4 regions of the Streptomyces sp. NPDC092296 genome follow, and region 1 is predicted to be linked to each of the others. Evidence: riboswitches for the same ligand, from Rfam matches in the RefSeq annotation. Region 1 holds a riboswitch; each other region holds the start of a gene.
The links. Region 1 has a riboswitch for cobalamin ahead of ACIQGZ_RS28115 (prenyltransferase/squalene oxidase repeat-containing protein). Riboswitches for the same ligand answer to the same signal wherever they lie in the genome.

Region 1 (6,946 bases):
CGGCAACCGCCGCCGGGGACCACCGGGACTCCGCGAGACCGCCTCAGTCGCGTTCGACGTGGACGGTGGTGAGCCGGGCGTACCGCTGCGGGTCGGTACGGCGGATGTGCCGGGCGACGACGAGGCCGATGCAGAACACCACCGGCAGCGGGATGACCAGGCCGAGGTTGACCGCGCCGGACGCCCCGGTGAGCAGGTCGAACCGCAGCGCCGCGAGAACGGTCAGCACGGTGATCCCCAGGCAGGAGAGCAGCGGCGCCCAGACGGCCCGGAAGGCGGAGACCCCCCGGCGGTCGCGGCGGAAGAAGCCGAACACCGCCAGGGCGGCGAGGGCCTGCATGGCCATGATGCCCAGCACACCGGTGCCGTTCGGCCACAGGAATACCACCGCGTACGGGTCGGCGCCGCTCAGCGCGCCGATGCCGACGATCACCGCCGCGACCAGGCACTGCACCGCCACCGCGGTGCCCGGCGAGCCGGTGCGCGGGGAGACCCGGCCGAGCGGGCGGGGCAGCAGCCCCTCGCGGCCGAGGGCGTACATGTAGCGGGCGGCGGCGTTGTGGAAGGCGAGGGTGGCGGCGAACGCGCTGGTGATGATCAGTACGTGCATGCTGTCGGACAGCCAGGAGCCGACGAACCGGCCGGCCGCGCCGAAGACCATGTCCGACCCGTTGTCGCCCTGCGCGACCCGCACCGCGTTCTCGGCACCGAAGGCGCCCATCACCACCCACACGGCGAAGGCGTAGAAGACGGCGAGGAAGCCGACGGCGATGAAGGTGGCGCGCGGCACGGTGCGCCGGGGGTCCCGGGCCTCCTCCGCGTAGATCGCGGTCGCCTCGAATCCGGTGAAGGCGCCGATGGCCAGGACGAACATGCCGGCCACGCCCGCGCCGCCCAGCGACGTCGGGTTCAGCGCCACCGGGTCCAGCGCCGCAGCGCCCCGGTGGCCCAGTACCCCGCCCTCCAGGATCAGCAGGACCACGACCTCCAGGACCAGCGCGATGCCCAGCACCTTGGCGCTGAGGGTGACCCGGAGCCAGCCGAGCACGCCGACGCCCGCGACGCAGAGCGCCGACCAGAGCCACCAGGGCGAGGAGAGGCCGGTGAGGTCCGTGACACCGCTCGACGCGAAGTAGCCGAAGCAGGCGACGAGTCCGATCTCCACCAGGTTGTAGGACAGCACCGCGACATAGGCCGTCCCGACGCCGGTGGCCTTGCCCAGGCCACGGGCGACATAGGCGTAGAAGGCGCCGGCGTTGCGGACGTAGCGGCTCATCGCGGTGAAGCCGGCGGCGAAGAGGGCCAGCAGCGCGCCGGAGAGGATGTAGCCGAGGGGGGTGGCGAGGCCGCCCATTGCCATGGCGGCCGGGGCGACTCCGGCCACGGCGGTCAGTGGGGCGGCGGCGGCCACCACGAAGAAGACCAGGTCGGAGACGCCGATGGCGGCGCTCTTCAGGGTGGTGCCGTCGGGGGCGGGCGGCTTGGCGGTTGGGGTGCTCGGGTGCGTCGCGGGGGCGCCGGAGTCGGTGGGGGCGGACATGGGACTCCTCGTTGAACGGGTGGGACGGGTGGGTCAGGCAGGACGGGGAGTAGGGGAGGGGGCGCTACCAGGCGCGCTGCATGCCCGGCTCGGGGGTGGGCAGGGCAGCCACCGGGCAGCCGTTGGTCGCCACCACGCGACCGGCGTGCAGCACCAGCAGCCGCCGGGGGTGGGCGGCGACCGCCTCGGTGACGCCGCCGGCCGCGACGGCGACCAGGTCGGCGCGGTCGCCGGGCCGCAGTCCGTAGCGCTCCAGGCCCAGGGCGGCGGCGGCTTCGGTCGTGACCAGCGAGGCCGCGATGTGCAGCTCCTGATCGGACATCAGCTCGGAGCGCAGGCCGATGATGGTCGCCCGCTCCAGCATGTCGCCGGTTCCGTACGGCCACCAGGCGTCGCGGATGTTGTCGGAGCCGGCGAAGACGCGGACGCCCGCCTCGCGCAGCCGCAGCACGGGAGGCATCGGCCCGGCCGGACCGTTGGTGAGGATGGACACCCCGGCGCGGGCGAGCACCGCCGCCGTACGGGCGAACACGGCACCGCCGACCTCGCCGAGGCAGTACGCATGGCTGACCGTGACCCGCCCGCCGAGGCCGAGCGCGGCGGTCCGGTCCGCGATGGCGCGCAGCTGCGCGGCACCCGCCTCGCCGGGGTCGTGCAGATGCAGGTCGACGCCGACGCCGTGCCGCTCCGCGAGCCCGAAGACGATGTCGAGCTGCGCGTCGGCGTCGCCGTCGAAGCCCTGGGGATCGAGGCCCCCGACGAGGTCGGCGCCGTCGCGCAGCGCCGCGTCCAGCAGGTCGGGGACGCCCGGTGCGCTGACCACTCCGCTCTGCGGGAAGGCCACGAGCTGGAGGGAGATCAGGTCGCCCACCCGTTCGCGGACCTCCAGCAGCGCGTGCAGGTTGGCCAGGCGGGAGTGGGGGTCGATGTCGACATGGGAGCGGGTGTGCCCCGTGCCGTGGCCGACCATGCGGTGGACCAGCGCCTGGGCGCGCTCGGTGACCGGGGTGGTGAGGCGCTGCCGGGCGTCGAGTTCGGCCGCCACCCGTTCGCGGACGCTGCTGCCGCCGGTGTGGGGCTGCCAGGGCGCTCCGAGGAAGGTCTTGTCCAGATGGGAGTGGCCGTCCACCAGGGCGGGGAGCAGCAGTGCTCCCGCCAGCTCGATCCGGCCCCGGTCGGGGGCGGTGGGCGGGCCGGTGGGCGAGCCGCGGTCCGAGCTGCGCTCCGAGCTGCGGCCCGTGCCGCGATCGTGGACGGCCGCGATGCGGCCGTCACGCAGGGACACGTCCGCGCGCCGGCCGTCGGGCAGGGTGACATCGGCCAACACGGTGGGGTGTGCGGGGGTGCTGTGCATGGGTTTTCCGAACGCATGAGGGATCGGGCAGCCGCTCGGCGGACGCACGCACTGTGGCGGTTCCGCCGACCGGGGACCCGAGGGCACGCACAAGCTACTTGGTATACCAAATACCAGGCAAGGGGTTCTTTCCCCTGGTGGGCACTAGGATGATCCGCAGAAGGGCACCACGGTGGGCAGCGGGAAGGCGCAAGATGGCGGAGACCGGGTGGGGCACCAGCATCGGGGCCGGGGACAGATCCCTGCGCGATCAGGTGTACGAGGCGCTTCGCGAGCGGATCATCGAGGGGCAGCTCGAACCCGGCCGGCGGGTGGTCGAACGCAACCTCGCCGCCGAGTTCGAGGTCTCCCGCATCCCGGTGCGCGAGGCCATGCAGCGGCTGGAGACCGAGGGCTTCCTCATCACCCGGCCCCGGCGCGGCACCACCGTCTCCCAGGTCGGGGTGGCGGACACCGCGCACTTTTTCGACGTCCGCGAGACCCTGGAGGCACTCGCCGCCGAGCTGGCCGCACGGCACGCCGACCCGGCCGGGCTGCGGCGGCTGGAGCAGCTGCTCGGGCGCGCCCGCCGGGCCGCCGAGCGCGGCCGGGCCCGCGATGTCGCGGCCCTCAACGCCGACTTCCACCGCCAGATCGTCGTCCTGTCCGGGAACCCGCTGCTCCAAAACCTGATGCAGCCACTGGACGGACGGCTGCACCGGCTGTTCCGGCTCACCGCCGAGCCGGGGGACGCACCGCTGATGTGCGGTGAGCACGAGGAGCTGTTCCAGGCCCTGCGGTCGGGCGACCCGCAGACCGCCGCGCACCTCGCCCGACGCCATGTGGCCAACACCCGTGCGGCGGCCCTGGAGGTCCTGGCCGCCCGCGCCGCAGCCGAGGAGCAGCGGCCCCCGGCTGCCGGGCGGTAGGGCACGGCGGGGGCGGGCCGACCGGGGCGCTGCCGGGCCAGCTGCTGGTGGCGAGCAGGCTGCGGTAGACGGTCCGGGCGTTCTTGCCGGTGTCGCCGCCGGGGGTGATGTCCACGGCGGCCGTACCGGCGGCGGCGAGGGCACTGAACGCCCACTCGTTGGAGAGCCCGCCGCCCGCGTAACCGCCGTCGGGCCCCTGAAGGGACTTCAGATAGGCGACACCGTTGGCGGTGGAGGTGGCGATCTGCGCCGGGGTGGAGGTGGCGCCGGCCGGTGCGGTGCTCAGCAGGAGGGCGCCGACGGCCAGCGGTACGGCGGTGGCCAGGGCTCGGGACCTGCGCGCGGTGGTGCGCACGCTCATGGGAAGGGCTCCTTGGGTAGGGGCGGCAGCGCGCCCCTGGCCCGGTGGGCCGCTGCGGACCACCCCGTGCCGAGGCGGTAGCCGCCCGATCGCGTGGCCAGGCTTCCGCGGATGCAGCGCCGCCGGGCGGGTGATCGGGCTCGGTCGGCTCGGGAGGAGCCGCCCATACCGTTGCGCGTCAGCCCCGGATTCACACCGGGTTCCCCCACGCGGCGACAGGGCGAGCGTAGGTGGCGGACGACCGCGGCGTAAGGGGGCCTGACGGGGTGACAAAAGGCGACCGTGGGCGCCGTTGACGGGAGACCGGACGGCGTGGTCACATAAAACGCATTTTCGATTCAGCGACCAGGGGAAGCCGGTCCAAGTCCGGCGCTGACCCGCAACCGTAGGCCCTCCGTGAGGCGGGCGAGCCGGATTACCTGCGCTGAACTGCAAGTCACGCTCGCCGTCGAGGACTACGGCACGGACGACCGGTCGGCATACCCCGCGCAGCCGTCCGCCCTTCCGCGGCCTGCCCTCCCCGCCGGCCGGACCGAGGGGCACCGTGCTTCGACCCGTCAGACGCGGCCGCAGGCAGCCGCGCGCCATCGCCCTGTTCAGCGCCGCCGCGCTTGTCGTCGGCACCCTGACCACCGGTCTGCTGTCGGCCGCCGGTACCGCGCACGCCGACCCGATCGGTGGCTGCACACCCACCAGCGGCGCGATCGTCGCCGTGGACTTCGGCCACTGGGGCGGCCCGGTGGCCCGGGGCTGCGACGCGCACCCCACCACCGGGATGAACCTGCTGCACAACGCCGGGTTCACCACCACCGGCACCGTGCACGACGGCCCCGGCTTCATCTGCCGGATCGGCAGCGACGCCTTCGACGGCGGCGCCCAGTACCCGACCCCGGCCGATGAGCCCTGCGTACTGACGCCGCCCGCCAACGCCTACTGGTCGTTCTGGATCGCCCCGGCCGGGCAGCAGAGCTGGACGTACTCCCCGCTGGGCGCGCTGAGCGACCACCCGAAGGACGGCGAGGTCGAGGCCTGGGTGTTCGGCCCGACCGACCTCGGCGGTACGACCGGCGGCCCGTCCTTCACTCCCGACTCCGTCCGCGCCCAGGGCACCGCGACCACCCCGCCCACCACGCCACCCACCACGCCGCCGACCACCCCGCCGGTGACCCCCGGCGGCGGTACGGCGGACGTGGACGCCGCCGCCCGGTGGCTCACCGAGCAGCTCACCGACGGTGACCACGTCTTCGACGGCTTCGGCACGGACTACGCGGCCACCGCCGGGGTCGGCCTCGCGCTCGCCGCAGCCGGCGGCCCGGACAGCACCGTCCGCGCGATCGACGGCTTCCTGACCGAGCACATCACCGACTACCTCTTCCCCGACCCCACCGTGACCGTGCCCAGCCCGGCCGCCGCCGCGAACCTGGCCCTGCTCACCGAGGTGCTGGGCGGCGACCCGACCTCGGTCGCCGGTCGCGACCTGCTCGCGGACCTCACCGACCATGTGTGCGAGTCGGTCGGCAGCCTCGGCAACTGCACCGCCGCCGGCGACTTCTACGGCGCCTTCTCACCCGGCACCCAGGCCCGCGCCCTGCTCGCCCTGGCCCGGGGCGGCGTCACCCCGCCGGCCTCGGCCGTCGACCGGCTCACCGGCATGCAGTGCGCCGACGGCGGCTTCTCCGGCTCGATGCTCTCCACGGGCGAGCGGTGCGACTCCGACCCGTCCGCGACCGCCGAAGCCGTCCTCGCGCTGGCGAAGCTCCCCGGCACCGGCGAGGCGCCGGCCAAGGCGACGGCGTACCTGATCGGCCGGCAGTCCGCCGACGGCGGCTACCTGCCGTACGAGGGCGCGCCGACCGGCGACACCGGCTCCACCTCCGAAGCCGCGCAGGCGCTGGCCGTCCTCGGCCGGTCCGCCGAGGCCGCCGCCGCCCGCGACTGGGTGGCCGCCCGGCAGACCGGCAGCGGCGGCTTCGCGGGGGACGGCTCCGAGGGCGCCGAGGCGGACCTGTACGCCTCGACCACAGCCGTACTCGCCGTCACCGGCACCGACCCGGGCAGCCTCACGTACGGCACGCAGCCGCCCACCACCCCGCCCACCAGCCCGGTGACCACCCCGCCGCCCACCACGCCCACCACGCCCGCCACGACCCCGCCCACCACCCCCGCCACGACCCCGCCCAGCACGCCGAGCACGCCCGCCGGGGCCACCCCCGACCTGACCAAGGGCGTCGCCTACCTCATCGACCGGGGCAACCTGGTGGACGGCCACTACTACGAATCCGGCGTGGGCGGCGACCGCACCGGCTTCGCCGACTTCGGGCTGACCATCGACGGCGTCCTCGCCCTCGCGGCCACCGGCGGCGCCGACCCCACCCTGAGCGGCATCACCGACTTCCTCCAGCACGGCAAGGACGGCACCGGGCGCGACATCGACGCCTGGACGCTGATCGGCACCCCGTACGCCCAGGGCGGCTCGCTCGCCAAGGAGGCACTGGCGGCGGAGGTCACCGGCAACGACCCCCGGGCCTTCGGCGGCCATGACCTGATCGCCGCCCTCGGCAGCACGGTCTGCGCCAAGGCCGACCCGGCCGCCGGCTGCGCGGCCAAGGGCAACTACGCCTACGCCCTGTCCGTCTTCTCGCAGTCCCTCGGCGTCATCGCCCAGCTTCGGGCCGGTGCGGACGACCGGGCCGCCGGGCCGATCGCGTACCTGGAGAGCCTCCAGCGGGGCGACGGTTCCTGGCCGAGCCTGATCCCCTCGGGCGGCGACCACGACGTGGACA
Region 2 (6,946 bases), on a different contig from region 1:
CGCCCGCCGCCAGCACCGTCGCCACGACCGCGTCGCAGCCGCCCAGCAGCTCGTACAGCCCGGGGTCGGCGCCGCGCAGCGAGCCGCAGAAGACCGGCAGCGCATTGCCGCCCCTGGCCTCCACCGCGTCGCAGAGCACATCCACGAAGCCGGTGTTGCCGGAGAGCTCGTGCGCCCGGTAGAAGAGCACACCCACCGTCGGGCGCCCCTCCCGCCGCTCGCGCGCCCCGTGCACGCCGAACTGCGCCATGGGCTGCGGCGGCGCGAAGCCCTCCCCGGTCAGCAGCACCGTGTCGGAGAGGAACCGGGCCAGCTCCCCGAGGTTGCCCGGCCCGCCCTCCACCAGGTACGCCAGCGACTCGGCGACCACACCGGCCGGCACCGAGGACATGGCCATCAGCTCCGCGTCGGGCACCGACTCGCCGCCCAGCAGCACGGTCGGCACCCCCGAGGCGGCGAGGGCGGCCAGCCCGTCCTCCCAGGCGCGGCGGCCGCCGAGCAGCCGCACCACGGCCACGTCGGCGCCGTCCAGCAGCGCGGGCAGCTCGGTGGCTGCGTCGACCCGGGTGGGGTTGCCGATCCGGTACGGGGCGCCGGAGGCGCGGGCCGCCAGCAGGTCGGTGTCGGCGGTGGACAGCAGCAGCACGGTGGCCCGGCTGGTCACCGCCTCGGCGGGGTCGGTCGGCAGGGTGGCGCCGGGCATGGGGGTCTCTCCTGGATTCGGTCGGCCGGGGCTCGGCTCACGGGGGGTGCGGTCGGGCGTGGGATGGCGGTCGGGGCGGGTCACGGTGCGCCCGGGGGCGTGAACGGCGGGCCCTGGGCGGGCACGCCGTCCTCGATCAGCCGCCAGAGCGCGGCGGTGTCGGCGTGCTGTTCGATCAGGTCGCCCAGCCGGTCGAGGCGCTGCTCGCGGGCGGCGGCGAAGCTGCTGTCCGGTGCGGCGGTGAAGTCGCGTCCGGCGAGCCGGGCGACCTCGGTCAGGAAGGCGCGGCGGAAGCCGTCGTTCTCCAGCGCGCCGTGCCAGGTGGTGCCCCAGACGGCGCCGCTGCGGCAGCCGTCCAGAAACGGTTCGCCGCCCTCCACCGCGACCACGCCGTGGTGGATCTCGTACGCCTCCACCCGCTCGCCGTACGCCTGGCCGACCGGGCGGCCGAGGGTCTTCTCCCGGGCGAACTCCACCCGGACCGGCAGCAGCCCGAGGCCGGGCACCTCACCGGCCCGCGACTCCACCCGGTCGACGATCAGCCGGGAGAGCATCTGGAAGCCGCCGCACACCCCCAGCACCGGCCGCCCGTCGGCGGCCCGCCGGGTGATCGCGTCGGCCAGGCCGCGTTCGCGCAGCCAGGCCAGGTCGGCCACGGTGGCCCGGGTGCCGGGCAGCACCACCAGGTCGGCGTCCGCGATCTCCTCCGGCCGCGACGCCCAGCGGACCAGCACTCCCGGCTCCTGCGCCAGCGCGTCCAGGTCGGTGAAGTTGGACAGCCTCGGCAGCCGCACCACCGCGACCCGCAGCACCTCGGCGCCGTACGGGGCGGCCACCCCCTCGCCGCCCCGGTCCACGGCGGTGGCCAGGTCGAGGGAGTCCTCCGCGTCCAGCCAGAGCCCGGAGAGCATCGGCAGCACCCCCATGACCGGACGGGACGTCAGCTTCTCCAGCATGTCCAGCCCGGGTTGCAGCAGCCGGACGTCGCCACGGAACTTGTTGACCAGCCAGCCCGCCACATGCCGCTGGTCCTCGGCGTCCAGCAGCGCCAGCGTCCCGTACATCGAGGCGAAGACCCCGCCCCGGTCGATGTCCCCGACCACCACCACCGGCAGTGCGGCGGCCGTGGCCAGGCCCATGTTGGCGATGTCCCGGTCGCGCAAGTTGATCTCGGCGGGGGAGCCGGCGCCCTCGCAGACCACCACGTCGAAGCGGTGCCGCAGCTCGGCCAGGCACTCCAGGGCCCGCGCCAGCAGCAGCGGCTTGCGCTCCCGGTAGTCCAGCGCGCCGACCTCGGCCACCGGGCGGCCCAGCAGCACCACCTGGCTGCGTCCGTCGCCGCCCGGCTTGAGCAGCACCGGGTTCATCGCCGCCTCGGGCGCCACCCGGGCGGCGGCCGCCTGCATCGCCTGGGCGCGGCCGATCTCGGCGCCGTCGGCGGTGACCATCGAGTTCAGCGACATGTTCTGCGCCTTGAACGGCGCCACCCTGACGCCCTGCCGGGCCAGCCAGCGGCAGATCCCGGCGGTGACCACGCTCTTGCCCGCGTCCGAGGTGGTCCCCGCCACCAGCAGCGCCCCGCTCATCGGCCCGCCCTCCGGCTGCGCAGCCGGCCGGCCGCCCACCGCGCGGTGACGGTGGCGCCCAGCGCCAGCAGCCCCACCCGGCGGGACAGCAGGCACGCCCGCTCGATGTCCGCGACCTGGACCGGCCGCAGTTCCGCGCCCAGCACCGGGCGGTGCTCCACCCGGCTGCCGTACGCCAGTGTCCCGCCCAGCCGCACGCCCAGCGCCCCCGCGAACGCCGACTCGGCCTGCCCGGCGTTGGGGCTGGGGTGCGCCGAGCCGTCCCGCCGCCACACCCGCCAGGCCCGGCCCGGCTCGGGCGCGGCGGCGACGGTCAGCAGCGCGGTCAGCCGGGCGCCGGGCCAGCCCGCCACGTCGTCCAGCCGGGCGGCGGCCCAGCCGAAGCGGCGGTGGCGCGGGGTGCGGTGGCCGACCATGGCGTCCAGGGTGTTGACCGCGCGGAAGGCCAGCAGCCCGGGGGTACCGGCCAGGGCGCCCCAGGTCAGCGCGTTGACCACCGCGTCGGCGGTGTTCTCCGCGACGGACTCCACCACGGCGCGGGCCAGCTGCGGGCCGTCCAGGTGCTGCGGGTCGCGCCCGCACAGATGCGGCAGCCGGGCGCGGGCCGCGGCCAGGTCGCCCGTCTCCAGCGCGGCGGCGATGGTGCGTGCCTCGCGGGACAGCGAGGTGCCGCCGAGCACCGTCCAGACGGCGCCCGCCGCCAGCAGCGCCCGCGCCGGGGCCCGGTGGCCGAGCGTCCGTTCGGCGGCGACCGCGCCGACCGCGACGGCGCCCACGCACAGGGCGGTGTGGACGGCGCCGGCGGCCCGGTGGTCGCGCCACAGGCGGCGCTCCAGCGCGGCGGCGGCGGTGCCGAAGGCGGCCACCGGGTGGCCGCGCCGGGGGTCGGCGAGCAGGGCGTCGACGGCGTACCCGGCGACCGCACCGACGGCGAAGGCGGTGGGCCCGGGTACGGCGCGCGCAACCGGCGTGCGCACGCCGGTCAGCCGCTGCGGCGGGTGGACGGGTGGGGGCGGGACGGCCCCGAGGGTCGGTCGGGTACCCGGGCAGCCTGCATCGCGCGTGTCCTCACTCAGGGTCCGCGCCCTGGATCGACGAGCCGGCGGCGAGAGTCTCCTGGCTTCCGGATCGGCACACCCCCGGGCCTTCCAGCGGCCGGTTCGCGGCTGCCGTGGCCATGGTTCGAGGGTGCTCCCCGGTGACAGTGGCGGGACCGCGCCGGATTCGCACCGGCTTCCTCTCCATGCCTCCGTACTGGCCCGAAGATCCCACCACGCGCCCGGTCGCAGCGTCAACACGGTGCGGGGAGGGTTCGGTCACACTCCACCCCTGCGACCTGCGGCTCTGCCGGATGTGGCGGTCTGCGGTCGGGTGGGCGGGGGTGGTCGGGTGGGTGGGTCGTGGGGTCAGGCGGCTGTCTCGGCGCGGTGCGGGGGCCGTCCGGCGGTGGCGTGGGGCAGGCGGTGTACGGCCGGATGCGGGGGCCTGCGGTCGGGCGGGCGGGGGTGGTCGGGTGGGTGGGTCGTGGAGTCAGGCGGCCGTCTCGGCGCGGTGCCGGGGCCGCCCGGCGGTGGCGCGGGACAGGCGGTGTACGGCCAGATCGGCGGGCGCGGCGGGCCGGGCGGGGGCGGGCAGGGCGGTGGTGCCCGGGGCTGCTTCGGCCGGGGCGGCGGCCAGGCGGACCAGCCCCACCGCTCTGCCGAGCGGTTGCGCGGCGGCCCCCGGCAGCTCGTCCGCAGGCGGCGCGAACGCCCGGTCCTCCAGCCAGGACATCCCGAGCAGTAGCAGGAGCAGCAGCGGGGGGACCAGCAGGCCGACAAGCACGATCATGACTACCGCCTGGGTTCGGGCACGGAAGCGGCGGCAGCAGCGCTGCCCCGCCACGGGACGCCGGCCGCCGGGAAGCCTCACCCCGCACCGCGGCCTTCTCTGCGGCTTGCCGCCCTCGCCGCTCGCAAACGCCCCCCGGCCTGCCAAGCCCCGCAGCCCGCCAAGCCCCCCCGGCCCGCCAAGCCCCCCCGGCCCGCCAAGCCCCCCCGGCCCGCCAAGCCCCCCCGGCCCGCCAAGCCCCGCAGCCCGCCAATCCCCCCGGCCCGCCAAGCCTCCCAGCCCGCCAAGGCCCCCGGCCCGCGAAGACCCCGGCCCCGCGAACGCCCCCGCCCCGCGCACCCGCCGGTCGGCCGTGCGCCGGGAGTGCTCCCCTGGCCCGGTGGCGGGCGGCCCGGCATGCTGAGCGCCATGGACACGACGTGGATGCTGTACGGGGCCAACGGCTACACCGGCCGGCTGATCGCACACCTCGCCGTCGAACGCGGCCACCGCCCGCTGCTGGCCGGCCGGTCGGCGGCCCCGGTCGCCGCCCTCGCCGCAGAGCTGGGCCTGGAGCACCGGGTCTTCGACCTCACCGACGCCGCCGCCGTCCGCACCGCGCTGGCCGGGGTCGGCGCGGTCGCGCACTGCGCGGGGCCGTTCTCCGCCACCGCCGTGCCGCTGGCCGAAGCCTGCCTGGCCACCGGCACCCACTACCTGGACATCACCGGTGAGATCGACGTCTTCGAGCAACTGCACGCCCGGGACGGCGACGCCCGCGCGGCCGGGGTGGTGCTGCTGCCCGGGGCCGGCTTCGACGTGGTGCCCACCGACTGCCTGGCCGCCATGGTCGCCGCCGAGGTCCCCGGCGCCGACCGGCTCGACCTGGCCGTGCTGCCCGGCCGCGGCCTCAGCCCCGGCACCGCCAGGACCGTGCTGGAGGGCCTGGCGCTCGGCGGCCGGGCCCGGGTCGGCGGCCGGATCGTCCCGGTGCCGCCCGGTTGGCGCAGCGTACGGGCGGACTTCCCCTCCGGGCCGCGTACCGTCCACTCCATCCCCTGGGGCGATGTCGCCACCGCCCACCACTCCACCGGCATCCCCGGCACCACCACCTACGCCGCGCTGCCCGCCGCCGCCCGCCGCGCCCAGAGCCTGGCCGCCCCGCTGCTGCGCCGCCCCGCCGTGCGGCGCGCGGCCGGGCTGCTGGCGGACCGGCTGCTGCCCGGCCCGGACCGCGCCCACCGGGCCCGCTCCCGCGCCGAGGTCTGGGCCCGCGCCTCCGCCCCCTCCGGCGAGGCGGCCACCGCCGCCCTGAGCTGCCCGGACCCGTACGACCTCACGGCCGACAGCGTGCTGCGCGCCGTCACCCTGCTGCTGGCCGCCGACCTCCCGCCGGGCACCCACACCCCGTCCACCGCCTTCGGCGCCGACTTCGTCACCACCCTGGACGGGGTCAAGCTCACCGGCCCCACCCCGACCCCCTGAAGCACCGACCCCCTGAGGCACCGGGCCCCTGAAGCGCCGACCCCCTGAAGCACCGGGCCCCGGGCCCTCAGTGGCGGCCGGAGATCAGGTCGGCGACCCGGGCCAGCGGCGAGGTGGTGGCGCGGCCCCGGGACTCCTGGCGGTCGGCCGCGTGGTACGCCGCGTACAGGCCGTGGACGCCCAGCCAGCGCAGCGGCTCCACCTCCCAGCGGCGCACGGTGTGGCCGACCCACGGCAGCGCGGTCAGCTCGGTGCGCTCACCGAGCACCAGGTCGCGCAGGGTCCGCCCGGCCAGGTTGGTGGTGGTCACCCCGCTGCCGACATAGCCGCCGGCCCAGCCCAGGCCGGAGGCCCGGTCCAGCTCCACGGTGGAGCACCAGTCGCGCGGCACCCCCAGCACCCCGGCCCACGCCTGCTCGATCCGCGCCCCGGCGGCGGCCGGGAAGAACCGGGCCAGGATCTCCCGCAGCTGCCGCACCGTCCGCTGCTGGGTGCCGCCGTCGGCGTCGGTCCCCGAGCCGAACCGGTACGGCACCCCCCGGCCGCCCAGCGCGATCCGGTCGTCGGCGGTGCGCTGCGCGTACATGTACGCATGGGCGAAGTCGCCCAGCGTCTCCCGGCCCGCCCAGCCCACCTCGGCCCAGAACGCGGCGGGCAGCGGCTCGGTGACGACCATGGCGGAGTTCATCGGCAGCCAGGTGCGCTTCTCGCCGCGCAACTGCGCGGTGAACCCCTCGGTGGCCCGCAGCACGAACTCGGCCGACACCTCCCCGTATGGGGTGACCGCCCGCGCCGGGCCGCCCGCACCGGCCGGCCGGATCTCCGTCACCGGCGTCGACTCATGGATGCGCACCCCCATCGCCTCCACCACCCGGGCCAGCCCCCGGACCAGCTTGGCGGGCTGGACCCGGGCGCCGTGCGGCGTCCAGGTGCCGCCCAGCGCCCCCGCCACCCGGACCCGCTCCGCCGCCTGCTCGGCCGACAGCAGCTCCCGGTCGCTCTCCCCGAAGGCGTGCTCCTCGGCCACGAAGGACTCCAGCCGGGCCAGCTGCGCCGGGGTCCGGGCCACCTCCAGCACGCCGCCCTCGGCCACGTCCGCGTCGATGCCCTCGGCGGCGGCCACCCGGACCACCTCCCGCACCGCGCCGTTCATCGCCCGCTGCATCGCCTGGGCCGGCTCCCGCCCGTACCGGGCGGCGAACGCGCCGCGCCCGGCGAAGCCGTTGTACAGCCAGCCGCCGTTGCGCCCCGACGCGCCGTAGCCGCAGAAGCGGCGCTCCAGCAGCACCACCCGCAGCCCGGGGTCGGCCTGCTTCAGGTAGTACGCCGCCCACAGCCCGGTGAAGCCGCCGCCGACGATGCA
Region 3 (6,946 bases), on a different contig from region 1:
GCAGCCCGAGCCGGGCGAGGCGCTGGTCCGCGACGCACTCCAGGTACTGCCGCATGGAGTCGGTGTTCATCCCCGGCAGCCCGTCGCCGCACAGGTCGCGGGCGAACTGGAGCTCCGCCGCGACGGCCTCCTCCAGCATCGTGGTGACCTGCCGCCCCATCTCCTCGTCGAAGAGGTCGGGCTCCTCGGCGCGGACGGTGTCCACCACCGAGTAGGCGAACTCCATGTGCATGGACTCGTCGCGGAACACCCAGTTGGTGCCGGTGGCCAGCCCGTGCAGCAGGCCGCGGCTGCGGAACCAGTACACATAGGCGAAGGCGCCGTAGAAGAACAGCCCCTCGATGCACGCCGCGAAGCAGATCAGGTTGAGCAGGAACCGGCGGCGGTCCTCCCGGGTCTCCAGCCGGTCCAGCTTCTCCACCGAGTCCATCCAGCGGAAGCAGAACTGCGCCTTCTCCCGGATGGAGGGGATGGACTCCACCGCGTCGAAGGCGGCCGCGCGGTCGTCCGGGTCGGGCAGGTAGGTGTCCAGCAGCGTCAGATAGAACTGGACGTGCACCGCCTCCTCGAACAGCTGCCGGGAGAGGTAGAGCCGCGCCTCGGGCGAGTTGATGTGCTTGTAGAGCGTCAGCACCAGGTTGTTGGAGACGATGGAGTCACCGGTCGCGAAGAACGCGATCAGCCGCCCCAGCAGGTGCCGCTCGCCGTCGCTGAGCTTGGCCAGGTCCGCCACGTCGGAGTGCAGGTCCACCTCCTCCACGGTCCAGGTGTTCTTGATCGCGTCCCGGTAGCGGTCGTAGAAGTCCGGGTAGCGCATCGGGCGCAGCGTCAGCTCGAAGCCCGGGTTGAGCAGGTTCTTCTTGGCGGCGGGGGTGGTCACTGGCAGGCCTCGCAGGACTCGGGGTTCTCCAGGGAGCAGGCGATGGCCTGCTCCTCCGTGGTGGGGGCGGGGACGGTGGCGGGGGCGGCGGCACCCGCGGCGGCCTGGGCGATCCGGGTCGCCGGGCGCGAACGCAGGTAGTAGGTGGTCTTCAGCCCCTTCTTCCAGGCGTACGCGTACATCGAGCTGAGTTTGCCGATGGTGGGCGCGGCCAGGAACAGGTTGAGCGACTGGCTCTGGTCCAGGTACGGCATCCGCTCGGCGGCCAGGTCGATCAGCGCCCGCTGCGGCAGCTCCCAGGCCGTGCGGTAGAGCGACTTGAGGTCGGCGGGCACCCCGGGGAGGTCCTGGGCGGAGCCGTTGGCGGCGCGCAGCGCGTCGCGGGTGGCGGCCGTCCACAGGCCCCGGCTCTTGAGGTCGGCCACCAGGTACGGGTTGACCTGGAGGAACTCCCCGCTGAGCGTCTCGCGCTTGAAGAGGTTGGAGACCTGCGGCTCGATGCACTCATAGACGCCCGCGATGGACGCGATGGTGGCGGTCGGCGCGATGGCCAGCAGCAGCGAGTTGCGCAGCCCGGTCTCGGCCAGCCGGGCGCGCAGCGCCTCCCAGCGGCCGGTCCAGTGCGGGGCGGCGGTCGGGAAGTGGTCGATGTGCAGCTGTCCGCGCGCGGCCCGGGTCTCCTCGTACGCGGGGTGCCGGCCGAGCGACTCCGCCAGGTCGCAGGAGGTCTCGTACGCGGCCAGCATGATGCGCTCGGCGATCAGCGTGGAGAGCTGCGCCGCCTCGGGCGAGTCGAAGGGCAGCCGCAGCCGGAAGAAGACGTCCTGCAAGCCCATCGCGCCCAGGCCCACCGGCCGCCAGCGGGAGTTGGAGGCGCCGGACTCGGGCGTCGGATAGAAGTTGATGTCCACCACGCGGTCCAGGAACGTCACGGCGGTGCGCACGGTGGCGTCCAGCCGCTCCCAGTCCAGCGCGTCCAGCAGGCCGGTGGGGTGCTCCGCGAGGTGGGTGGCCAGGTTGATCGACCCCAGGTTGCAGACGGCCGTCTCCGAGTCGTCCGTCACCTCCAGGATCTCGGTGCACAGATTGGAGGAGTGCACCGTGCGGCCGGGCAACGCGGTCTGGTTGGCGGCCCGGTTGGAGGCGTCCTTGAAGGTCATCCAGCCGTTGCCGGTCTGCGCCAGGGTGCGCATCATCCGGGCGTACAGGGTGCGGGCGGGGATGGTCCGCACCGCCTTGCCGGCCTGCTCGGCCTTCAGGTACGCGGCGTCGAAGTCGGCGCCCCACAGGTCGACCAGCTCGGGCGTGTCGACCGGGGAGAACAGCGACCACTCGGCGTCGGCCTCGACCCGGCGCATGAACTCGTCCGGAATCCAGTGCGCCAGGTTGAGGTTGTGGGTGCGCCGCGCCTCCTCGCCGGTGCTGTCCCGCAGCTCCAGGAACTCCTCGATGTCGGCGTGCCAGGTCTCCAGGTAGACGCAGGCCGCGCCCTTGCGCCGGCCGCCCTGGTTCACGGCGGCGACCGAGGAGTCCAGGGTGCGCAGGAACGGCACGATGCCGTTGGACTTGCCGTTGGTGCCCCGGATCAGCGAGCCCCGGGAGCGGATGCGGCTGTACGAGAGGCCGATGCCGCCAGCGTGCTTGGAGAGCCGGGCGATCTGGGCGTAGCGGCTGTAGATCGAGTCCAGCTCGTCCAGCGGGGAGTCCAGCAGGTAGCAGGAGGACATCTGCGGATGCCGGGTGCCGGAGTTGAACAGGGTGGGGGAGGAGGGCAGGTAGTCCAGTCGGCTCATCAGCCGGTACAGCTCGGCGACCGCGTCCGTGGAGTCCTCGTTCGCCAGCCCGCAGGCGACCCGGAGCAGGAAGTGCTGCGGGGTCTCGATCACCCGGCGGGTGATCGGGTGGCGCAGCAGGTAGCGGGACTGCACGGTGCGCAGGCCGAAGTACTCGAAGCGGCCGTCGCCGTCCTGGTCGATCAGCGCGTCCAGCGCGTCGGCGTGCCGGGCCACGAAGTCGGCCGTGCTGTCACCGATCAGCCCCTCGCGGTGGCCGAGGGCGATGGAGGCGGTGAAGCACACCGCGCCCTCGTCGGCGGCCTCGTCCGCGATCTCCCGGGCCAGCAGCCGGGCCGCGAGCCGGGAGTACTGGGGGTCCTCCGCGATCAGCGCGGCGGCGGCCTCCACGGCGAGTCCGCGCAGCTCGGCGAAGTCGGACCCGGCGTGCCGGCCGCGCAGCGCGGCGGCGGCGACATGGCCGGGGTCGACCTGGGGCAGATCGGCGGCGCAGTCGGTGAGCACGCGCAGCAGCGCGGTACCGGGCTCGTCCCGATCCGGGACTGCCGAGGCGGCTTCTGCGGGGGCAGCGGTGGTCAAGGCGCTCTCTCTCCTCCGGCCTGAGGGGCACCGGGACCGCACGGGAGCAGGGAGCGCCGGCGCGCACCCGACGGCCGACGGCCGCCCTGGTTGCGCGCTGCGTCCCCGGCCCACCCGCGAGGCCCGGACGTACACCGCTCGACGGCGTGGTGAAGCGCGCCGGGCGGACCGTCGGCAGGTAGTCGGACTCGCGGGGCCAGGCCCGCTCACCGCTGCGGGGCAGTCCCGGATTCGCACCGGGTTCCCCTGCGTCGACAGCGGAAGTGAGCATACATCTAGTGGCGGGTGTGCGATGCACCACCACATGTAGTGGCGCGCGCCGGACGGGCTTCCCGGAGAGAGCGGCTGCGGAGGGTCACAGATCGGCCGCGTACACCCACAGGTCGACGCCCGGGAAGGGCGACCAGTCGCGCTCCGGGGCCCGCCGGAAGCCCACCCGCTCGTACAGCCGGTGGGCGGCGTGCATGCCCTGCTGGGTGGAGAACGCCATCCGGGGCAGCCCCTGCGCGCGGACCCGGTCCATGGCCGCCCGGACCAGCGCCTCGCCCACGCCCCGGCCCCGGGCGGCGGGGGAGACCGCCAGCATCCGCAGCTCGCCCTCGTCGGGCCGGGCGATGTCCGCCCAGGCGGAGCCGGGCAGGGCGAGCGTCACGGAGCCGAGCACGGCTGCCGGGGCGTCCCGGGGGCCGGCTGGGCGGTCGGCGGCTGGGCGGTCGGCGGCTGCCCGGTCGACGGCGACGAGGAGTTCCGCCTCGGCGGCCCGGGTGCGGGCGTCGCGGAGCAGGGCGACGTAGTCGCTGTCCGCCGAGGTGTGGCCGTCTCCGACGAAGACGGCGGCGGTGATGCGGCCCGCAGCGTCGAGGTCCTCCTCGCGTGCGGTCCGTACGGCGATGTCCATCCGCCCAGTGTGACCGAGAGCCGCCACCGCTCGGCCGGGAGGTCGTCGCGGCCGCCCTCGCGGGCCGGCCGGTGGTCGGGGTCGTCCGGATAGCCGGTGGTCCGGTGGCCGCCGATGCTGCGGTGGTGCCTGGCGTCCAGGCCGACGAGCAGGCCGAGGAGGCCGAAGCCGCCGACGACCGCGAGGATTGCCCCTACCGATTCCATGGCTCCAGGGTGGCTCCCTGCTTGCGCCTGCAACGAGTGGCAGCAATGTCACATCTCCGCGAAAAACTGCCACCAGGGCCTGGTGTCCACGGCCCGGAGCGGGCAAGCTGGGCGGCATGCTGAAGGATGTCGTCGCGGTGGTGCTGGAGGAGGCCCATCCGTTCGAGCTGGGTGTCGCCTGCGAGGTCTTCGGGCTGGACCGCAGCGAGCAGGGGCTGCCGCGCTACGACTTCGCGCTCGCCGCCGACCGCCCCGGGCCGGTGCGCACCCACGCCGGGTTCAGCATCGACGCCCCGTACGGTCCCGAGCGGCTGGCCAGCGCCGACCTGGTCATCGCCGCCGCCACCCACATCCGCGACGAGTACCCGCCGGAGCTGCTGCTGGCGCTGCGGCAGGCCGTGGAGCGCGGCGCCCGGGTGCTCTCCATCTGCTCCGGGGCGTTCCTGCTGGGCGCGGCCGGGCTGCTGGACGGCCGCCGCTGCACCACCCACTGGCGGCACACCGACCTGCTGGCGGCGCGGTTCCCGCTGGCCACCCTGGAACCGGACGTGCTCTACGTGGACGCGGGCCAGGTGGTCACCTCGGCCGGCACCGCGGCGGGCATCGACGCCTGCCTGCACGTGGTCCGCCAGGAGCAGGGCAGCGAGGTGGCCCTGGCCATCGCCCGTCGGATGGTGGTCGCCCCGCACCGGGACGGCGGCCAGGCGCAGTACGTCGACCGCCCGCTGCCCGAGGCCCAGGGCGACTCGCTGGCCGGGGTGCTGGACTGGATGCGGCGCAACCTCGACCGGGAGGCGACCGTCAAGCAGCTGGCGGCCCGGGTGCACATGTCGCCGCGTACCTTCGCCCGGCGGTTCCAGCAGGAGACCGGGACGACGCCGCACCGGTGGCTGGTCGGGCAGCGGCTGCTCCAGGCCCAGCGGCTGCTGGAGGGCACCGACGAGACGGTGGACGCCATCGCGGCCCGGACCGGCTTCGGCAGTGCGGCGGCACTGCGCCACCACTTCGGCCGCTGGCTCGGCACCACCCCCGTGGCCTACCGCCGCACCTTCCGCGGGCCCACGCCGACCGCCCCCTGACCGGAGCGCTCCGCAGGGGCGCGAGGAACTGCGCGGGAAACCATGCACCTTCGTAGAGCATTTCGCCTGTGGCTGAGGAGGCGGCAGGGTGCGGCGCGGTGGTGGGTTGTTCGCGCAGTTCCTCGCGCCCCTGGCGGGGCAGGGTCCTCGCGCCCCCCGCGGGGGCCGGCGATCGGTCAGGGGGTGAGGTGGGCGGTGTCGTTGAAGCGGGTCCGGTGCGGGGGGCCGGGCGGGAGGAGCCATTCGCTGAGTGAGGCGTTCCGTACCGGCCCCTCCGCCGCGTGCACCGCCAGCAGCGCCGCCTCGTCCAGCCCCTCCAGCACCTGCCGCAGCATCAGCACCACCACGTCGTGGCAGACCAGCAGCACCCGCCGCCCGCCCTCCCGCTCGGCCAGGTCCGCGAGCACGCTGCGCAGCCGCAGCGCCACATCCGCCCAGGACTCACCGCCCGGCGGCCGGTAGTACAGCTCGCCCAGCCTCCGCCGCCGGGCCGCCTCGTCGGGGTGCCGGGCCAGGATCGCGGCGGAGGTGAGCATCTCCAGGACGCCCAGCTCCCGGTCCCGCAGCCGCTCGTCGATCCGGACCGGCAGGCCGCCGAGCGCCGCCGCGACCGGCTGCGCGGTCTGCCGGGCCCGGTCGTACGGGGAGCACCAGATGCTCTGCGGCCGCCGCTCCGGCGGCAGCGCGGCCAGCCGCCCGGCGAGCGCGGCGGCCTGCCGGTGGCCGAGCGGGGTGAGCGGGATGTCGGCGTCCCGGCAGCTGATCGGTACCTCGGTGGCGCCGCTCGCCTCCGCGACGGCGAACGCCGCGTTGGCCGTGGACTCGCCGTGCCGTACCGCGAGCAGCGCGGCCGGCCGCCGCTCCGGGTGACCCATCGCCGTACCCCTCCGTCCGGGCCCCGACGTGGGACCGCCGCCCCCAGTCTCCCGGAGGCGGCGGTCGGATCGCAGTCGGATCGCTCAGCCGGCCGGGGCGACCAGCGGCTTCTCCTCCACGACCTGGGGCGCACCGGCTTCCGCGGTGTAGTCGCCCGGGGTGGTCTCGTCCATGCCTTCGGGCGCCTTGGCGCTCCGCAGCACCAGGGTGAGCAGCACCGCGATCACCAGGTTGAGGACGAAGGCGGTCAGACCGATGTAGCCGATCTGCCCGATCACCGGGATGTTCGCGGAGCTGCCGCCGAAGTGCCTGGTGGCGGGCGTGGCGATCTCGTACGCCTTCCAGGTGCCGTACGCCATGCCGGCCGCCCAGCCCGCCAGCAGCGCCCAGCGGTGGAACCAGCGGGTGAACAGGCCCGCCACGATGGAGACGAACGTCTGGAGGATCCAGATGCCGCCCAGCAGCTGGAGGTTGATCGCGAACTGCTTGTCCATGCCGAGCACGAAGGCCAGCGCGCCGACCTTCACCACCAGGGAGACCAGCTTGGAGACCCTGGTCTCCTGCTCGGGGGTGGCGTCGCGCTTCAGGAACTCCTTGTAGACGTTGCGGGTGAAGAGGTTGGCCGCCGCGATGGA
Region 4 (6,946 bases), on a different contig from region 1:
TATGTGCGGCCGCCGGTGCTGGCCGGGGACATCTCCCGCCCCGAGCCGATGACGGTCCGCTGGACCCGGTACGCCCAGTCGCTCACCGACCGCCCGGTCAAGGGCATGCTCACCGGCCCGGTCACCATGCTGGCCTGGTCCTTCGTCCGCGACGACCAGCCGCTCGGCGAGACCGCCCGGCAGGTCGCCCTCGCCCTGCGCGACGAGGTGGCCGACCTGGAGGCGGCCGGTACCGCCGTGATCCAGGTGGACGAGCCCGCGCTGCGCGAGACGCTGCCGCTGCGCGCGGCCGACCGGCCCGCGTATCTGGACTGGGCCACCGAGGCATTCCGCCTCACCACCGCAGGCGTCCGCCCGGCCACCCAGATCCACACCCATATGTGCTACGCGGAGTTCGGGGACATCCTCCAGGCCATCGACGACCTCGACGCCGATGTGATCTCCCTGGAGGCCGCCCGCTCCCACATGCAGGTCGCGGACGAGCTGGCCGCCGCCGGCTACCCGCGCGAGGTCGGCCCCGGGGTGTACGACATCCACTCGCCGCGCGTCCCGAGCGCCGAGGAGGCGGCCGCCCTGCTGCGCAGGGGGCTTGACGCCATCCCCGCCGAGCGGCTCTGGGTCAACCCCGACTGCGGTCTGAAGACCCGGGGCTGGCCGGAGGTCAGGGCCTCGCTGGAGAACCTGGTCACGGCCGCCCGCGAGGTGCGGGGCGGCCTGCCGGGAGCGGACTCCTGACCCAGGTTCCTGACCCGGCGGCGGCCGGGGCGCGGCTCACCTGCGGTGTTGCGCGCCCCGGCCGCCCGGTACGGGTACGACCGGTCTGATTGACGCACCGGAGCGGCGCCCCCTACGCTCCCTGAGTAGTGATGGCATGAGGAAGCTGGTGAGAATCCAGCACGGTCGCGCCACTGTGTGCCGGTCACCCACGGTGACCGGTGAAGTCAGACACTCCTCCATCACACCGCCCATTTGATCAAGGGACGCACGATCCCCGAAGGAGGGCTCTCCGTGAGCAGCAGTGTCTCCACGCCCCGTCCGGCCGCCACACCGGTCGTCCTGCCGGTCTCCAAGTCCGTACTCTGGCTTGCCGGTACCGCGCTGATCGCGCTGATCGCCTACTACTTCATCGGTGTCGACCAGGGCGCCGTCTCGGTGTTCGGCAACGACATGCATGTGCACGAGTTCGTCCACGACGCCCGGCACTTCCTCGGCTTCCCCTGCCACTGACCGGTTCGAAGAAGGCACGGACAACTCGACATGGAAAAGAAGCTCCTCCTGCGCGGCGTACTCGCCGGCGCAGTCGCGGGCCTGCTCGCCTTCGTCTTCGCGCGGATCTTCGCCGAACCGCAGATCACCAAGGCCATCGACTACGAGAGCGGCCGTGACGCCGCCCAGGCCGTCCTGGACAAGGCCACCGGCCTGACCACGGAGGCAGCGGACCCGGACCTGTTCAGCCGCACCATCCAGGCCGACGTCGGCATCGGCGTGGGCATGATCCTCTTCGGCATGGCCATGGGCGCCCTGTTCGCCGTGGCCTACGCCGTCTGCCTGGGCCGGGTCGGCGGGCTGCGGGCGCGGCCGCTGGCGCTGCTGGTGGCCGGGGCCGGGTTCCTCGCGCTCTACCTGGTGCCGTTCGTCAAGTACCCGGCCAACCCGCCCGCGATCGGCCACGAGGAGACCATCGGCGCCCGCAGCGGCCTCTACCTGCTGATGGTGGTGTTCTCGGTCGCCTTCTCGGTCGGCGCCGTCTGGCTCGGCAGGCGGCTCCAGCCGCGCTTCGGCAACTGGAACGCCACGCTGCTGGCCGCCGCCGCGTTCGTCGTCGCGATCGGGATCGTCATGCTGATCATGCCGTCGTTCGGCCACCTGGCGTTCAACAAGGAGCACTACGGCGACCACGCCACGGAGACGCCGCTGCCGCTGACCGACGACAAGGGCGCGATCGTCTTCCCGGGCTTCCCGGCGGATCTGCTCTTCTCGTTCCGGTTCTACTCCGTCGCCGCGCAGCTGCTGCTCTGGGCGGCCATCGGACTGGTCTTCGGCCCGCTGGCCGAGCGCCTGCTCCAGCCCCGGACCGCGACCGGCGCCCCCACCCGGGAGCCGGACCCGGTCGGCGCATGACCGCTTCCGGCCCTGACGGACCGGCGTCGAGCGCGGTGATCGAGGAGATCACCGCGCTCGGGCCGTTCTTCGCCCTGCACACCCACCCGGCGGGCTCGGCGCCGACCCCGCCGTGGCGGCCCATGTCCGAGCTGGTCCGCGACCCGGCCGTCCCGGCGGCCCGGGTGGCGGCGGTACGCGACTGGCTGGCCCTGGCGGGCGGTCAGGCCGCGGACGCGGTAGAGCTGCGGGTGGCCGCCTCGGTGGCCCACCTCGGGCTGGCGGCCCGGCTGCTGTCCCCGGCGCTGGCCGCCGCCGTGCTGCACGGCCGGCTGCTGGCGCCGGACCTCGGCACGCTGTGGTGGCAGCCCGTCCTCGGCGGACCCGTCCCGCTCTCCGCCCCCGACGGCCCGATCGCGGAGCGGCGCACCCCGGAACAGCTCGCGGAGCTGCTGGGATGCAGGCTGCTGGACACCGGCCTGGCGGAACTGGCCGCCGCCTTCCGGCCGTTCTCGGTCTCGCCGCAGATCCTGCACGGCAATGCGGCTTCCGCCGTCAACGGCGCGGCCGACATGATCGCGTCCGCCCGCCCGGCCCTGGCCGACCGCGTCCGTACGCTCGCCGCCCTGCTGCTCGCCCGCCCCCCACTGCGGGCCGCGAGCACCACCACCCCCACGGGGGCGTTCCGCCGCCGCAGCTGCTGCCTCATCTACCGCGCCGCCCCCGACACCCGGGGCCCCCTCTGCGGCGACTGCGTCCTCACCCGCTGACCCCCACCCCGCCCTGACCTGCACTTCACCCCCCGTTCGGCAACCCTGCGCCTCCCCAGGGGCGCGGGGTACTGCGCGAATGACCCCGCCCTGACCTGCACTTCGCCCCCGTTCGGCAACCCTGCACCTCCCAGGGGCGCGAGGAACTGCGCGAATAACCCCGCCCTGACCTGCACTTCGCCCCCGTTCGGCAACCCTGCACCTCCCAGGGGCGCGAGGAACTGCGCGAAAAACCCCCTTCGCACCTGCAACTCACCGCCGTACGGACCCCACTACCTCGGTGGTCGGCCGGCCGCGCAGTTCCTCGCGCCCTGGTGGGGCACGTGCCCGTCACTTCCCCGCGCCCCCCGCCAGGGGCGGCGCACGTGCCCGTGAGCCCGTACGAAATGGCCAAAGTGACCTCCTGCGTTCAGGACGTCGGCATAATCGTGCCAGAGTGATCACGCCGCGCGTCGCCTCGCCGACGGCACCGACCTGCCCCGCGGCACCCACCCGGCCCCCGACCCTAGGCAAACCCCGATGATCCCGATAGACGTGGCTGTCGTCGCCGCGACAGCCGCCGTCGGCGCCGCCGGAGGCGCGGCAGCCATGCGGCCCGCGCTGACCCGGCGCCGACGCGAGACCACCCAGGCGACCACCCGCGCCGAGACCGCCGAAGCCGAGGCGGTGAAGCGGCAGCACGAGCGCGCCCGGAGCGACACCGAAGTCCGCAGGGCCCGGGAGCGGGCCGAGCAGGCCGCCACCCGCGCCCAGCAGGCCGAAGCCCTGGCCGCCGACGCCGACCAGCGCGCCGAACAGGCGCGCCGGGAGTTAGCGGACCTCACCGCCGCGTTACGCGAGTTCGCCGAGGTCCGCCTGCCCGCCGCCGCCCGCCGCGCGGCGCTGCCGTTCTCCCGTGACCCCGGCCTGTCCGACAGCCGTTTACCCGGCAGTGAGCCCGCCGACCTGCTCCAGCAGTGCCTGCACCAGGTCGAAGAGGCGGTGCTGGCCGAGCAGGCCCGTACCGAGTCCGGCGCGGCGGCGGTGCTGAGCGGCGCCACCCGGTCCATGCAGGTCGCCCTGTACGACACCCAGAGCCGGCTGCGCACCCATCAGATGCGGTTCTCCGGCCGGGAGATGGCCGAGGCCAACGCGGCCCTGCGCGAGCTGGACCACACCAATGAGCAGCTGCTGCGCCTGGTCCAGGAGTTGGCGGTACTGTCCGGGTCGTGGCCGGGAGTGGTCCGCGAGGTCGCCCACCTGGCCGACATCGTCAGCGGCGCCGGTTCCCGGCTGAAGCAGGTGGACCGGATCAGGGCGGTGCACCGGGTCGCCACCGGCACCGCCGTCGCCGCGCACGCCGTGGAGCCGCTGGCGATGGTCCTCACCGCGCTGATCGGCAACGGACTGCGTTTCTCACCGCCGGACAGCGCACTGTGGATCACCACCGAGTCGGCGCACAACGGCGCGGTCGTCACCATCGACGATGCCGGGGTCGGCATGACCCGCGAGGAGCGGGACCGCGCGATGGCGGTGGCCGGCGGCCACCTCCCGGTGCACTTCTCCGACCTGGGCGACCCGCCCCGCCGGGGACTGGCGGTGGTCGGCCGGCTGGTGAGCGAGTACGGCTTCGGGGTGAACCTGGGCAGCCCCTCCCCGTACGGCGGGGTTCGGGTCGTGGTGTTCGTCCCCACCGCGCTGCTGACCCGGCTGGACGAGCGCACCCACCCGCTGGACGCGGCCACCCCCCGGGCGCACTCCGGGCGGATGGACATCCCTCCGCCCGTCGGCCCGGAGGGCCTGCCGCAGCGCCGCCGCCGCACGGCCGCCACCCCCGCCCCCGCCCCCGTGGCAGCCCCCACCGCCGCCGCGTCCCCCGAGGCCGCGCGCGGCCCCCGACCCGAGCCGGACTGGGCGGGCTTCCAGCGTGCCGTAGAGGCATCCGACTTCCCCGAGAGGACCGGCGAATGATGGACCACGAGAAGAACTGGCCCCTTCAGGCCATCCTGGACGAGGTGTCCGACGCCCGCACGGCCCTGCTGGTGGCCGACGACGGCCTGGTCACCCAGTGGGCCGGCGCCGGTCTGGACCGCGACGAGGCCGACCGGGCGGCGGCCGTCGCCAGCTCCGCCAAGGGCGCCTGCGCGGCGATGGCCGCCGTGTTCGCCGGGGTGGAGGCCGCCTCGCTCCAGGACGTGGTGGTGCGCACCGCCGACAACGGCTACATCCTGCTGACCCCCACCGGCCGCAACAGCACCCTCGCCGTCCACGCCGGTCCCGGTGTCCGCCTGGAGCAGCTGGCGTACGTGGTGCGCGACCAGATCGGCCGGCTGGCCGGCAAGACCATGGCCGCCCGGGTCCGCACCGGTGACGCCCGGTCATGACCGCCCGTTCCCGGGGCCGCCCGCTGGTGCCGCCGTACGCGGCACTGGCCGGCACCTCGTCCGCGAAGGGCGTACGGCTGGACCATGTGGCGCTGCTGCGGGTCATCAGCGCCGCGCCGCCCGAGCTGCCCGCCGGGCAGTGGGCGGTGATGGACGTCCTGGCGGACGGCCCGCTCACCGTCGCCGAGACGGCGGCCGCCCTCGCCCTGCCGATCGCGGTGCTGCGCGAACTCGCCGGCGCGCTGGTCGCCGCCGGGCTGGTCACCTACGCCAACCCCACCGCCGCACCTCCCGACCTGTCCCTGCTACAGAAAGTCGCCGATGGGCTCCGCGCACTCAAGGGCTGACCCGCAGCCCGGTGCCGCCGTCGCGCCGGTCCACCGGGTGAAGATCCTGGTGGCCGGCCCGTTCGGCGTGGGCAAGACCAGCCTGATCGGGTCGGTCTCCGAGGTCGCGCCGGTCAGCACCGAGGAGCGGATCACCCAGGCGTCCGAGGGCGTGGACGACCTGGTCGGCATCGGTGCCAAGACCGCCACCACCGTCACCCTGGACTTCGGGCGGCTCAGCCTCGGGGACGGCATCGTGCTGTACCTGTTCGGCACCCCCGGCCAGGAGCGCTTCCGCCCGCTCTGGCAGGACCTGGCCGTCGGCGCGTGGGGCGCGCTGGTCCTGGTGGACGTACGGCGGCTGGAGGCCAGCTTCGACGCGCTGGCCCTGATCGAGGATCTCGGTCTGCCGCATGCCGTGGCGGTCAACGCCTTCCCTGACAGCCCAAGGCACAGCGAGGGCGCGCTGCGCGGCGCCCTGGACCTGGAGGACCACACCCCGCTGGTGGTCTGCGACGCCCGCGAGACCGACTCCTGCGTGGACGCCCTCCTCGCCCTCATCCACCTTCTGATCTCAAGGGCAGCCCTATGACTCCCGAGCCGGTCCCGCTGTGGGACGAGGCGTACGCCCGGCGTCCCGAGGACGCCTACGCGCGGCTGCGCGCGCACGGTCCGGTCGGCCTGGCCGAGCTGAGCCCCGGCATCACCGTCCATGTGGTCACCGACTACCGGGCGGCGCTCGACCTGCTGCACGACACCGGTACGTGGTCCCATGACCCCCGCCCGTGGCAGGAGACCGTCCCCGCCGACGCGCCGGTGCTCGGCATGCTGCGCTGGCGGCCCAATGTGCTGTTCAACGACGGGGAGCTGCACTTCCGCTACCGCACCTCGCTGCTGGACGCCTTCGCCAACCTCCCCGCCCACGACCTGCGCCGCCGGGTCGAGGACGCCGCCGACACCCTGATGCGCGCCTTCGGGCCCACCGGGGAGGCGGACCTGGTGTCCGGCTTCAGCGCGCCGCTGATGGGCATCGTCTTCAACTCGCTGTTCGGCCTGCCCGCGGACTCCGCGCACCGGCTCAACGACGCGGTGTCCGCGATGATGGAGGGCGGGCCCGGCTCCGCCGCCGGCGAGGAGGCGTTCGGCGCGTACGTGATGGACCTGGTGCGGGCCAAGCAGCGGCGGCGCGGCCAGGACCTGACCAGTTGGCTGCTGGACCACCCGGCCCGGCTCACCCCCGACGAGGTCACCTGGCAGGTCTTCCTCACCCTGGGCGCGGGCTACGAACCCACCGCCAACCTGGTCGCCAACGCCCTCTCCCGGGTGCTCAGCGACCCCGCCTACCACGCCACCCTGACCGACGGCGCCCGGCCGGTGGGCGAGGCGG

Region 2: another riboswitch for cobalamin. It lies ahead of ACIQGZ_RS21030 (cobalamin biosynthesis protein); the one in region 1 lies ahead of ACIQGZ_RS28115 (prenyltransferase/squalene oxidase repeat-containing protein).
Region 3: another riboswitch for cobalamin. It lies ahead of ACIQGZ_RS06300 (ribonucleoside-diphosphate reductase subunit alpha); the one in region 1 lies ahead of ACIQGZ_RS28115 (prenyltransferase/squalene oxidase repeat-containing protein).
Region 4: another riboswitch for cobalamin. It lies ahead of ACIQGZ_RS09175 (CbtB-domain containing protein); the one in region 1 lies ahead of ACIQGZ_RS28115 (prenyltransferase/squalene oxidase repeat-containing protein).

Annotation. Positions count from the first base shown of each region.
Region 1 is NZ_JBIVRB010000021.1:59,814-66,759, reverse strand. Features, by position in the region: gene ACIQGZ_RS28135 (APC family permease) at 44-1,540, opposite strand; gene ACIQGZ_RS28130 (amidohydrolase family protein) at 1,605-2,894, opposite strand; gene ACIQGZ_RS28125 (GntR family transcriptional regulator) at 3,089-3,802, shown strand; partial or broken gene ACIQGZ_RS28120 (hypothetical protein) at 3,822-4,163, opposite strand; cobalamin riboswitch at 4,292-4,369, opposite strand; cobalamin riboswitch at 4,457-4,605, shown strand; gene ACIQGZ_RS28115 (prenyltransferase/squalene oxidase repeat-containing protein) at 4,708-6,946, shown strand, end outside.
Region 2 is NZ_JBIVRB010000010.1:69,689-76,634, forward strand. Features, by position in the region: gene cobN (cobaltochelatase subunit CobN) at 1-703, opposite strand, end outside; gene ACIQGZ_RS21025 (cobyric acid synthase) at 784-2,289, opposite strand; gene ACIQGZ_RS21030 (cobalamin biosynthesis protein) at 2,286-3,266, opposite strand; cobalamin riboswitch at 3,378-3,569, opposite strand; gene ACIQGZ_RS21035 (hypothetical protein) at 3,820-4,119, opposite strand; gene ACIQGZ_RS21040 (saccharopine dehydrogenase family protein) at 4,528-5,583, shown strand; gene ACIQGZ_RS21045 (NAD(P)/FAD-dependent oxidoreductase) at 5,651-6,946, opposite strand, start outside.
Region 3 is NZ_JBIVRB010000001.1:1,353,353-1,360,298, forward strand. Features, by position in the region: gene ACIQGZ_RS06295 (ribonucleotide-diphosphate reductase subunit beta) at 1-817, opposite strand, end outside; gene ACIQGZ_RS06300 (ribonucleoside-diphosphate reductase subunit alpha) at 877-3,252, opposite strand; cobalamin riboswitch at 3,408-3,530, opposite strand; gene ACIQGZ_RS06305 (GNAT family N-acetyltransferase) at 3,608-4,150, opposite strand; gene ACIQGZ_RS06310 (helix-turn-helix domain-containing protein) at 4,473-5,435, shown strand; gene ACIQGZ_RS06315 (histidine phosphatase family protein) at 5,612-6,310, opposite strand; gene mctP (monocarboxylate uptake permease MctP) at 6,395-6,946, opposite strand, start outside.
Region 4 is NZ_JBIVRB010000002.1:351,309-358,254, forward strand. Features, by position in the region: gene metE (5-methyltetrahydropteroyltriglutamate--homocysteine S-methyltransferase) at 1-735, shown strand, start outside; cobalamin riboswitch at 820-970, shown strand; gene ACIQGZ_RS09175 (CbtB-domain containing protein) at 1,009-1,227, shown strand; gene ACIQGZ_RS09180 (CbtA family protein) at 1,258-2,121, shown strand; gene ACIQGZ_RS09185 ((2Fe-2S)-binding protein) at 2,118-2,870, shown strand; gene ACIQGZ_RS09190 (ATP-binding protein) at 3,390-4,820, shown strand; gene ACIQGZ_RS09195 (roadblock/LC7 domain-containing protein) at 4,817-5,233, shown strand; gene ACIQGZ_RS09200 (DUF742 domain-containing protein) at 5,230-5,580, shown strand; gene ACIQGZ_RS09205 (GTP-binding protein) at 5,555-6,151, shown strand; gene ACIQGZ_RS09210 (cytochrome P450) at 6,148-6,946, shown strand, end outside.